Regions from separate parts of the Stenotrophomonas sp. 28608_Sma genome, predicted to be linked through region 2. Evidence: riboswitches for the same ligand, from Rfam matches in the RefSeq annotation. Region 2 holds a riboswitch; the other holds the start of a gene.
The links. A riboswitch is a leader RNA that binds a small molecule or an ion and turns the genes downstream of it on or off. The one in region 2 is predicted to bind glycine.
Positions count from the first base shown of each region.

Region 1: it holds a riboswitch for glycine, as region 2 does, so the genes downstream of both, ACZLHH_RS21255 (trimeric intracellular cation channel family protein) here and gcvP (aminomethyl-transferring glycine dehydrogenase) in region 2, are expected to answer to the same signal.

Region 1 is NZ_CM151308.1:4,497,148-4,501,556, reverse strand. Features, by position in the region: gene ACZLHH_RS21265 (multidrug efflux RND transporter permease subunit) at 1-57, opposite strand, end outside; gene ACZLHH_RS21260 (MdtA/MuxA family multidrug efflux RND transporter periplasmic adaptor subunit) at 54-1,220, opposite strand; gene ACZLHH_RS21255 (trimeric intracellular cation channel family protein) at 1,506-2,123, opposite strand; glycine riboswitch at 2,208-2,311, opposite strand; glycine riboswitch at 2,325-2,414, opposite strand; gene ACZLHH_RS21250 (GIY-YIG nuclease family protein) at 2,455-2,721, shown strand; gene ACZLHH_RS21245 (hypothetical protein) at 2,816-3,208, shown strand; gene ACZLHH_RS21240 (nuclear transport factor 2 family protein) at 3,277-3,708, shown strand; gene ACZLHH_RS21235 (hypothetical protein) at 3,713-4,165, shown strand; gene ACZLHH_RS21230 (NAD(P)/FAD-dependent oxidoreductase) at 4,257-4,409, opposite strand, start outside.
Region 2 is NZ_CM151308.1:3,672,940-3,677,348, reverse strand. Features, by position in the region: gene gcvP (aminomethyl-transferring glycine dehydrogenase) at 1-2,683, opposite strand, end outside; glycine riboswitch at 2,746-2,848, opposite strand; gene ACZLHH_RS17410 (multidrug effflux MFS transporter) at 3,148-4,374, shown strand.

The sequences.
Region 1 (4,409 bases), 820 kb from region 2:
CACCATCAGGAGAGTCGTTGCGACCGGGCGCAGGATGAACGGGCGCGAGAGGTTCATGCGCCGGCCTTGGTCGCGGCCTCCTCGGTGATGATCTCCACCGCCGTGCCGTCTTCCAGCCCGTCGATGCCTTCGATCACCACCTTGTCCCCTGCGGCCAGCCCGGAGCGCACGGCCACGCGTCCATCATCGGCTGGACCGAGCACCACGGTGCGGCGTTGTGCCTTGCTGTCCTTGTCGACGATATGCACGTAGTTGCCCTGGCTGCCGAACTGCACGGCGGCATCGGGAATCAGCAGCGCGGGCTGCTCGCCCAGCTGCAGGCGGACGTTGACGAACTGGTTGGGGAACAGCGCCAGATCGTGGTTGTCGAAGTGCGCACGCAGTTTCAACGTGCCGGTGGTGGTATCGATGCGGTTGTCGACGCTGGACAGCGAGCCGCGGGCCAGCTGCCGGCGTTCTTCGCGGTCCCAGGTTTCCACCGCCAGTGCCGGTTGCGCCTGCACGGCATCGAGCAGCGCAGGCAGCTCGGGTTCGGGCACGGTGAACAGCACGCTGATCGGCGCGGTCTGCGCCAGAGTCACCAGGCCTTCGGCATCGCTGGCGCGCACCAGGTTGCCCACGTCCAACCGGCGCAGCCCGACGCGGCCACTGACCGGCGCGGTGATGCGGGTGTACTGCAGCTGCAGGCGCGCTTCATCAACGGACGCCTGATCGCTGAGGCGGCGGCCCTGCAGCTGGCGCACCTTGCTCTGCTGGTCGCTCAGTTCCTGCCCGGACACGTAGTTCTGCTTCTGCAGTTCGCGGTAGCGCTGCAGCTGGCGCTCGGCGTTTTCCAGCTCGGCCAGATTCTGCTGCTGGGTACCCTGCGCCTGTGCCAGCTTCACTTCATACGGGCGCGGGTCGATCTGCGCCAGCAGATCGCCGGCCTTCACCTGCTGGCCTTCCTGGAAATGCAGCCGTAGCAGTTCGCCATCCACGCGGCTGCGTACCACCACGCTGTGCAGCGGGGTGACCGTACCGACCGCCTTCAGGCGCAGCACCAGCGGCTCGGCGCTGGCGCGTGCCACGCGTACCGGCACCGTCTTGCCCGGCGCATCGTCGCTGCTGCCGGCGCCGTTCCGGGGCCACAGCCACCACGCCAGAACGGCGACGAGGGCGATGGCCAGCACCGCCCACAACAGGCGGGCACGACGGAAGCGGGAATTTTCGGCGACAGACATGGGGCATCCTGCGCCCTGCGCGCGCAGGGACATGCGGGCCCGTCGGCGCGTTCACGGCACCACGGGCAGCGGGGAGGGAGTTGTCTGGCGGGGCCGCGGGCGCGGCGTGGCTGGATGCCGTCGCGGCAGCGACGGGGTGACAATGGTAGCCAATCACCCCGGCCAATGCCGCATGACCATGGTCATGCAACGCATTCGGTAGTGCCGGCCGCTGGCCGGCAACCTGCCGGAATCTGTGGGCGCGTGCCGTGTTGCCGGCCAGCGGCCGGCACTACCGTCAAACAATCAATGCACTTCGTCGTGATAGACGAACTTCGGCATTTCCCAGCGGTAGTGGATCGCCAGCAGGCGCAGCGCGAAGCCGCCGCCGAGGCAGCACAGGATCGCGGTGGCGTCGGCCACGCCCCAGTGCAGCAGCAACAGGTAGGCCGCGCCGGTCAGCAGCGCGATGATCGCGTACAGCTCCTTCTGGAAGATCAGCGGCACCTCGTTGCAGAGAATGTCGCGCAGCACGCCGCCGAACGCGCCGGTCAGCATGCCGGCGATCAGCACGATCGGCATGGCATGGCCGGCCTCGCGCGCGATCGAGCAGCCGATCAGGGTGAAGGCGATCAGGCCCAGGCCATCGAGCACCAGGAAGGTGCGGCGGAAGTGGTGCATCCAGCGCGCCACCCAGGTGGCGATCAGCGCCGCGCACACGGTGAAGCCCAGGTACTCGGGATGCTTCACCCAGCCCAGCGGGTAGTGGCCGAGCAGGATGTCGCGCAGCGAACCGCCCCCGAGGGCGGTGACGCAGGCGATCATGACCACCCCGAACAGGTCCATGCGGCGACGGCCGGCGGACAGCGCGCCGGTCATGGCTTCGGCGGAAATGGCGATCAGGTAGATGATGGACAGCAGCATGGGACAGGCTCCGGGCGCGGTGGGGCCGGCCATGCGCGACTACCGCCACTGCCTGCGCAATGACGGGATGACGATGACCGGTGCCGCTCCCGCTGTCCTTTTGCCTGAGAGTTCAGCGGCGTTGGCCGCGTGCCCCTTCGGCGGATCGTCCCGGGCGTGCCCGGTGACCTCTCTCCAGCTCGGCGAGTCGAATGCATGGTTGGTGGGATTCCAGCCCACCGGCCTGAGCGATCATGGGAGCCTGCGCCTTCGGCGGGCGCCAGCGCGGCGCCTCTCTCCTGCATTCGGGCGCCAGTATATCCGCTGCAGTGCAGCACGGCATAATCCGGGCATGGCCCCGTCCCTCCGCCCGTGGTTCCTGTACCTGCTCGAATGCCGCGATGGCAGCTACTACGCCGGCATCAGCACCGATGTGGAGGCGCGTTTCGCCGCCCACCAGGCCGGCAAGGGCGCGCGCTACACCCGGGCACGGCCGCCACTGCGCGTGCTGGCCGTGCGCGAGTACCCGGACCGGGCCGCCGCCTCGCGCGCCGAGTGGCAGCTCAAGCAGCAGCCGCGCGAACGCAAGCTGGCCTGGCTGCAGGCGCCGGTCCTGTAGATCCACGCCATGCGTGGATGGTGTGCTGGGCCATGCCATCATCGCCACATCCATCGACACAGGAAGCGGTCCGATGAAATCCTGCTGGATGCTGATGTTGACGTTCTGTATCACCCTGTCGGCCTGCGCCCAGACTCCGCCACCGCTGCAGCACGGGCAGATCGGCAGCGCCGCCGAACTGGCCGCACAGCGCGGCCCGGACACGCCCGAGCCCATCCACCTGCGCCGCGACCAGGTGCCGCCCGATCTGGTCGACCTGATCCCGCTGGCCGAAAAATGGGGCATCGGCGATGACCTGCTGCGCGATGAGATGCAGGAACATGCCACCGACGCGGAAAAGCGCGCGATAGCTGATGCGCTGAAGCATCGGCATGCGCGCATCTCCGCCTGGCTCGACAGTTTCCCGCAGGGCCAGCCGATGACCGACGAAGCGGCCGCGTTCCTGTACATGCAGCTGAGCGTCGACGAAATGGGCCTGATGCAGTAGATCCACGCCATGCGTGGATGCGGCTTGCCCATGCCATGATCGCCCCGCGCCCAGAGCTGGAGACCCGGATGTCCACGATTGCCCTGCTGTTCGCTCTTTCCGCAGCAACGAGCCCTGCCGCCGACCCGGCCACCATCGCGGCCATCGAAGCCACCTGCCACGATTACGTCGACGGCCAGCTGGAGGCCGACCCGCAGCGCGTCGCCCGCTCCCTGCACCCGGACCTGGCCAAGCGCGCGGTGCTCGGCGATACACCCGACGAACGCCTGGGCCTGCGCCGCATGTCGAAGGAAGAGCTGGTCGCGTTGACGAAGCAGGGCGCGCTGAAGACCCCGAAGGATCAATGGGACCGCCGCTGCACGGTGCTGGACGTGACCGGCAACGCCGCCTCGGTGCGGCTGGAAACCCCGTGGTTCGTCGACTACTTCCACATGGGCCGCTTCGACCAGCGCTGGGTCATCGTCAATGCACTGTGGTACCCGAAACCGAAGGCGCCGTAGAGCGATGCGTGCTGCCGGCAAAGCATGGATCTCCGTCGTCATGCTGGCCGCGGTCATCGCACTGCTGCCTGGCCTGCTGTACCGGCTCGGGCTGGCGCTGGTGGAAGGCCGGCCGAAGCCGGCGGACCGCGCACCCAGTGGTATGGCTGCGTGCAGCAGTGAGCAGCGCACGGGATTCCAGCCGATGAATCCATGGAGCTTCACGACGCGGTTCTTCGATCCTGAAGCGTTGAAGAAGGCGACTGACGTCGAGCGCGAAGCGTTCTGGGTTGCACGCCGCCACCTGATGCGGCAGCCAAGGCACGACATGCTGCGCTGGCATCTCAGCAGTACCGCACTGACAGTCTGGATCACCCGGCATTGGAGTAGCACGCAGATTGCCGATGCCGCGAGGAAGGAGGATTTCTGCCGCACCTGGTCGAAACGGCGGGTGCCGGGCGGCCCGATGAACCGGTAGATCCACGCCATGCGTGGATGGTGTTGACGGGGTCAGAGCCCTTTCCTGCGGAAAGGGATCCGACCGCGCAGCAGCCGGCCAGCGGCCGGCACTACCGTCGGGGTCGCCGGTCTTCCTGGTCATCACCAAAAATGATGCGCGCGCTGCGCTGGTAGCTCCAGTACGCCACGGCCCAGTTCAGCAGCACCACGATGCGGTTGCGGAAGCCGATCAGGAAGAACACGTGTGCGGCCAGCCAGAACCA
Region 2 (4,409 bases):
CGGTGGCGGTGTGCGGCGCGTTCTTCAGCGGGTTGTCCTCGCGGTCCAGGCGGCCGTCTTCGATCGCGGTGATCTCCTCGCGGATCTGGATCATCGCGTCGATGAAGCGATCCAGCTCGTGCAGCGACTCGCTCTCGGTCGGCTCGACCATCAGCGTGCCGGCCACCGGGAAGCTCAGGGTCGGGGCGTGGAAGCCGAAGTCGATCAGGCGCTTGGCCACGTCCTCGGCGCCGATGCCGCTGGTCTTCTCCAGCGGGCGCACGTCCAGGATGCACTCGTGTGCCACCAGGCCGTTGCGGCCGGTGTAGAGGGTCTTGAAGTGCGGGGCCAGGCGCTTGGCGATGTAGTTGGCGTTGAGCTGCGCGACCTGGGTGGCCTTGCGCAGGCCGTCGCGGCCCATCATCGCGATGTACATCCAGCTGATCGGCAGAATCGAGGCGCTGCCGAAGCTGGCAGCGCTGACCATGCCGACCGGGCCGTTGTCACCCAGCTTGCCCGGCAGGAACGGGGCCAGGTGCTCCTTGACCGCGCACGGGCCGACGCCCGGGCCGCCACCACCGTGCGGGATGCAGAAGGTCTTGTGCAGGTTCAGGTGCGAAACATCCGAACCCCACTTGCCCGGCTTGGCCACGCCGACCAGGGCGTTCATGTTGGCACCGTCGGTGTACACCTGGCCGCCGTGCTTGTGGATGATCTCGCAGATCTCCACCACCTCTTCCTCGAACACGCCGTGCGTGGACGGGTAGGTCATCATGATCGCGGCCAGGCGGTCGCTGTACTTCTCGGCGTTGAGGCGGATGTCCTCGACGTCGACGTTGCCGTTGGCATCGGTCTTGGTCACCACCACCTTCATGCCGCACATCTGTGCCGAGGCCGGGTTGGTGCCGTGCGCCGAGTCCGGAATCAGGCAGATATCGCGATGTTCCTCACCGCGCGAGCGGTGGTAGGCGCGGATCGCCAGCAGGCCGGCGTACTCGCCCTGCGCGCCGGAGTTCGGCTGCAGGCTGACCGCGTCGTAGCCGGTGCATTCCACCAGCATCGCTTCCAGCGTGTCGATCAGTTCCTTGTAGCCCAGCGCCTGGTCGGCCGGCACCAGCGGGTGGATCTGCGAGAACTCCGGCCAGGTCACCGGGATCATCTCGGCGGTGGCGTTGAGCTTCATGGTGCACGAGCCCAGCGGGATCATCGTGCGGTCCATTGCCAGGTCCTTGTCGGCCAGCGAACGCAGGTAGCGCAGCAGCTCGTGCTCGCTGTGGTGGGTGTTGAACACCGGGTGGGTCAGGAACGCGGACTGGCGCAGCAGGCCGGCCGGCAACGCGTCGGCGGTGCTGGCATCCAGTGCGTCGACGTCCAGCGAGGCACCGAACACGGCAGCCACGGCGACGATGTCGGCGCGGGTGGTGGTCTCGTCCAGGCTGATGCCGACCGAGTCGCTGTCGATCGCGCGCAGGTTGTAACCGGCGGCGCGTGCCTTGGCGTGGATCTCATCGGCGTGCACGCCGGTGACATGCAGGGTGTCGAAGAAGTCACCGCCGACCTGCACGCCGGCGTTGCGCAGCGCGGCGGCCAGGATCGAGGCCAGGCGATGGGTGCGGCGGGCGATGCGGGTCAGGCCGTCCGGGCCGTGGTAAACGGCGTACATCGAGGCCATCACCGCCAGCAGCACCTGTGCGGTGCAGATGTTGGACGTGGCCTTCTCGCGGCGGATGTGCTGCTCGCGGGTCTGCAGGGTCAGGCGGTAGGCCGGGTTGCCCTGCGCGTCGATCGAGACGCCGATCAGACGGCCCGGCATCGAGCGCTTGTAGGCGTCACGGCAGGCCATGAAGGCGGCGTGCGGGCCACCGAAGCCGAACGGCACGCCGAAACGCTGGCTGTTGCCGACCACGATGTCCGCGCCCCATTCGCCCGGAGCGGCCAGCAGGGTCAGGGCCAGCAGGTCGGTGGCCACGGCCACCAGGCCGCCGCGCGCGTGCACGGCATCGACCAGCGCCTTGTAGTCGCCGACCTGGCCGAAGGTGTCCGGGTACTGCAGCAGCAGGCCGAAGGCTTCCGCTTCCAGCGCTTCGGCCGGGGTGCCCACGCGCAGCACGATGCCCATCGGTTCGGCACGCGTGCGCAGCAGTTCCAGGGTCTGCGGGTGCACGGCGTCGTGCACGAAGAAGGTGTCCGACTTCGACTTGGCCGAACGCTTGGCCAGGGTCATCGCTTCGGCGGCGGCAGTGGCTTCGTCCAGCAGCGAGGCGTTGGCGATTTCCATGCCGGTGAGGTCGGCGCACAGGGTCTGGAAGTTGATCAGCGCTTCCATGCGACCCTGCGAGATTTCCGCCTGGTACGGGGTGTAGGCGGTGTACCAGGCCGGGTTTTCCAGGATGTTGCGCAGGATCACGTTCGGCGTGTGGGTACCGTAGTAGCCCTGGCCGATGAAGCTGCGCAGCACGGTGTTCTTGTCGGCGATCGCACGGATCTTTGCCAGTGCCTGCACTTCGGTCATCGACTCCGGCAGCGCCAGCGGCGCCGGCGACTTGATCTTGGCCGGTACGATGGCATCGGTCATGCCATCCAGCGACGCGTGGCCGACGACATCGAGCATCTGCGCGATCTCGGCGTCGTTGGGGCCGATGTGGCGCTCGACGAACGCATTGTGGTGCTCGAGCTCACGCAGGGAAGGGGTGTTCTGGGACATGGCGAAGGATCCGTCAGGAAAGGGCACACGCACGGGCACAAGCCGCCGGTCGGCGGTCTGCGGGGCGCCCCTCTGTCCTTTTGCCTGAGAGTTTAAAAGCGCGGCGGACCGCAGCTTCGTGCCCCTTCGGCGCCGGATCGAACCGGTCTCTCCAGAGTTCTGTTACGGGTGGTATCGGGCCTGAGCGATTACGGGCGTTGCGCCTTCGGCAGCGGTGTTCCGCTTCTCCCACCGTGTTGCCCGCCGATTATAGCCCGTTGCGGGCCCGCCGGCCGCCTCCAGGCATGGCCGCCGCGCCTGAATGGCCGATGGCCCGGTCGTGCGTTTTGTGCACCGCTGCATGGCATCGGGCGCAATCCCCACCTATGATGGGCGGATACCCGAATTCATCTGGCGCCGTCCCTGCAGAAGGGGACCGGCGCCCGCCGTGCGTGCCGCGCATGGCCCTGCCGGACGCCTTCCCCATGACCGCCGCTGTTGCTCCCTCCACCCGCCGCATGGCCCTGCTGCTCGCCGGTCTGGCCATGTTCGGTCCGTTCTCGATCGACACCATCTTCCCGGCGTTCCCGCAGCTGGCCCAGCGCCTAGCGGTGGACGAAGTGGCGGTGCAGCAGACCATCAGCGTGTATCTGCTGTTCTACGGCCTGATGAGCCTGGCGCACGGCCCGCTGTCCGATGCCTGGGGCCGCAAGTGGGTGATCCTCGGTGGCCTGGTGGTGTTCGTCGGCGCCTCGGTCGGCTGCGCGCTGTCCACCGACCTGACCACGCTGCTGGCGTTCCGCGCGCTGCAGGGCCTGTCGGCGGGTGTCGGCATGATCGTTGGCCGCGCGGTGATCCGCGATCTCTACCATGGCCACGACGCGCAGCGCCTGATGAGCCAGGTGTCGATGCTGTTCGGCATCGCCCCGGCCATCGCACCGATCATCGGTGGCTGGATCCTGCTCAGTGGCGCCGGCTGGCCGCTGATCTTCTGGTTCCTGGTGGTGTTCGGGCTGGTCCTGCTGGCGGCCACTGCACGCTACCTGCCGGAGACCCATCCGGTTGAAGCGCGCGTGCCGTTGTCGCCGCGCACGTTGATGCGTGATTACCTGCGCATCGGCTTCAACCCGCGCTTCCTGCGCCTGGCGCTGGCCGGCAGCATCGGCTTCGGTGGCATCTTCCTGTACATCTCCTCGGCGCCGGTGTTCGTGATGCAGCACCTGCATCTGGGCGAGGGCGGCTTCGCCTGGCTGTTCATCCCCACCATCGGCGGCATGACCACCGGCTCGTTCCTGTCCGGGCGCATGGCCGGGCACACCACGCCCACCCGCCAGGTGTCCATTGGGTTCGGCCTGTGCGCGTTGTCGGTGCTGCTGAACGTCGGCTACGTGGCGCTGTCGCCGCAGTTCGTGCTGCCGTGGGCGGTGCTGCCGATCTTCCTGGGCGGCATGGGCATGGCGCTGATCTTCCCGATCCTGGCGCTGGCGGTGCTGGACATGTACCCGCACCAGCGCGGCCTGGCCTCGTCGCTGCAGGCCTTCGTGCAGCTGATGATCAGCACCGTGGTGGCTGGCGTGGTATCGCCGCTGCTGAGCGCCAGCCCGCTGCACCTGGCGTTGGGCCAGGCGGCGTTCTTCGGTGCTGGTTTCGTGTTCTGGTACTGGGAACACCAGCGTGAACGCGCGGCGCAGGCAGTCTGCACGGGTCACTGAGCAGCGTGCAGGGGTAGGGCGGACGGGGATGCCGG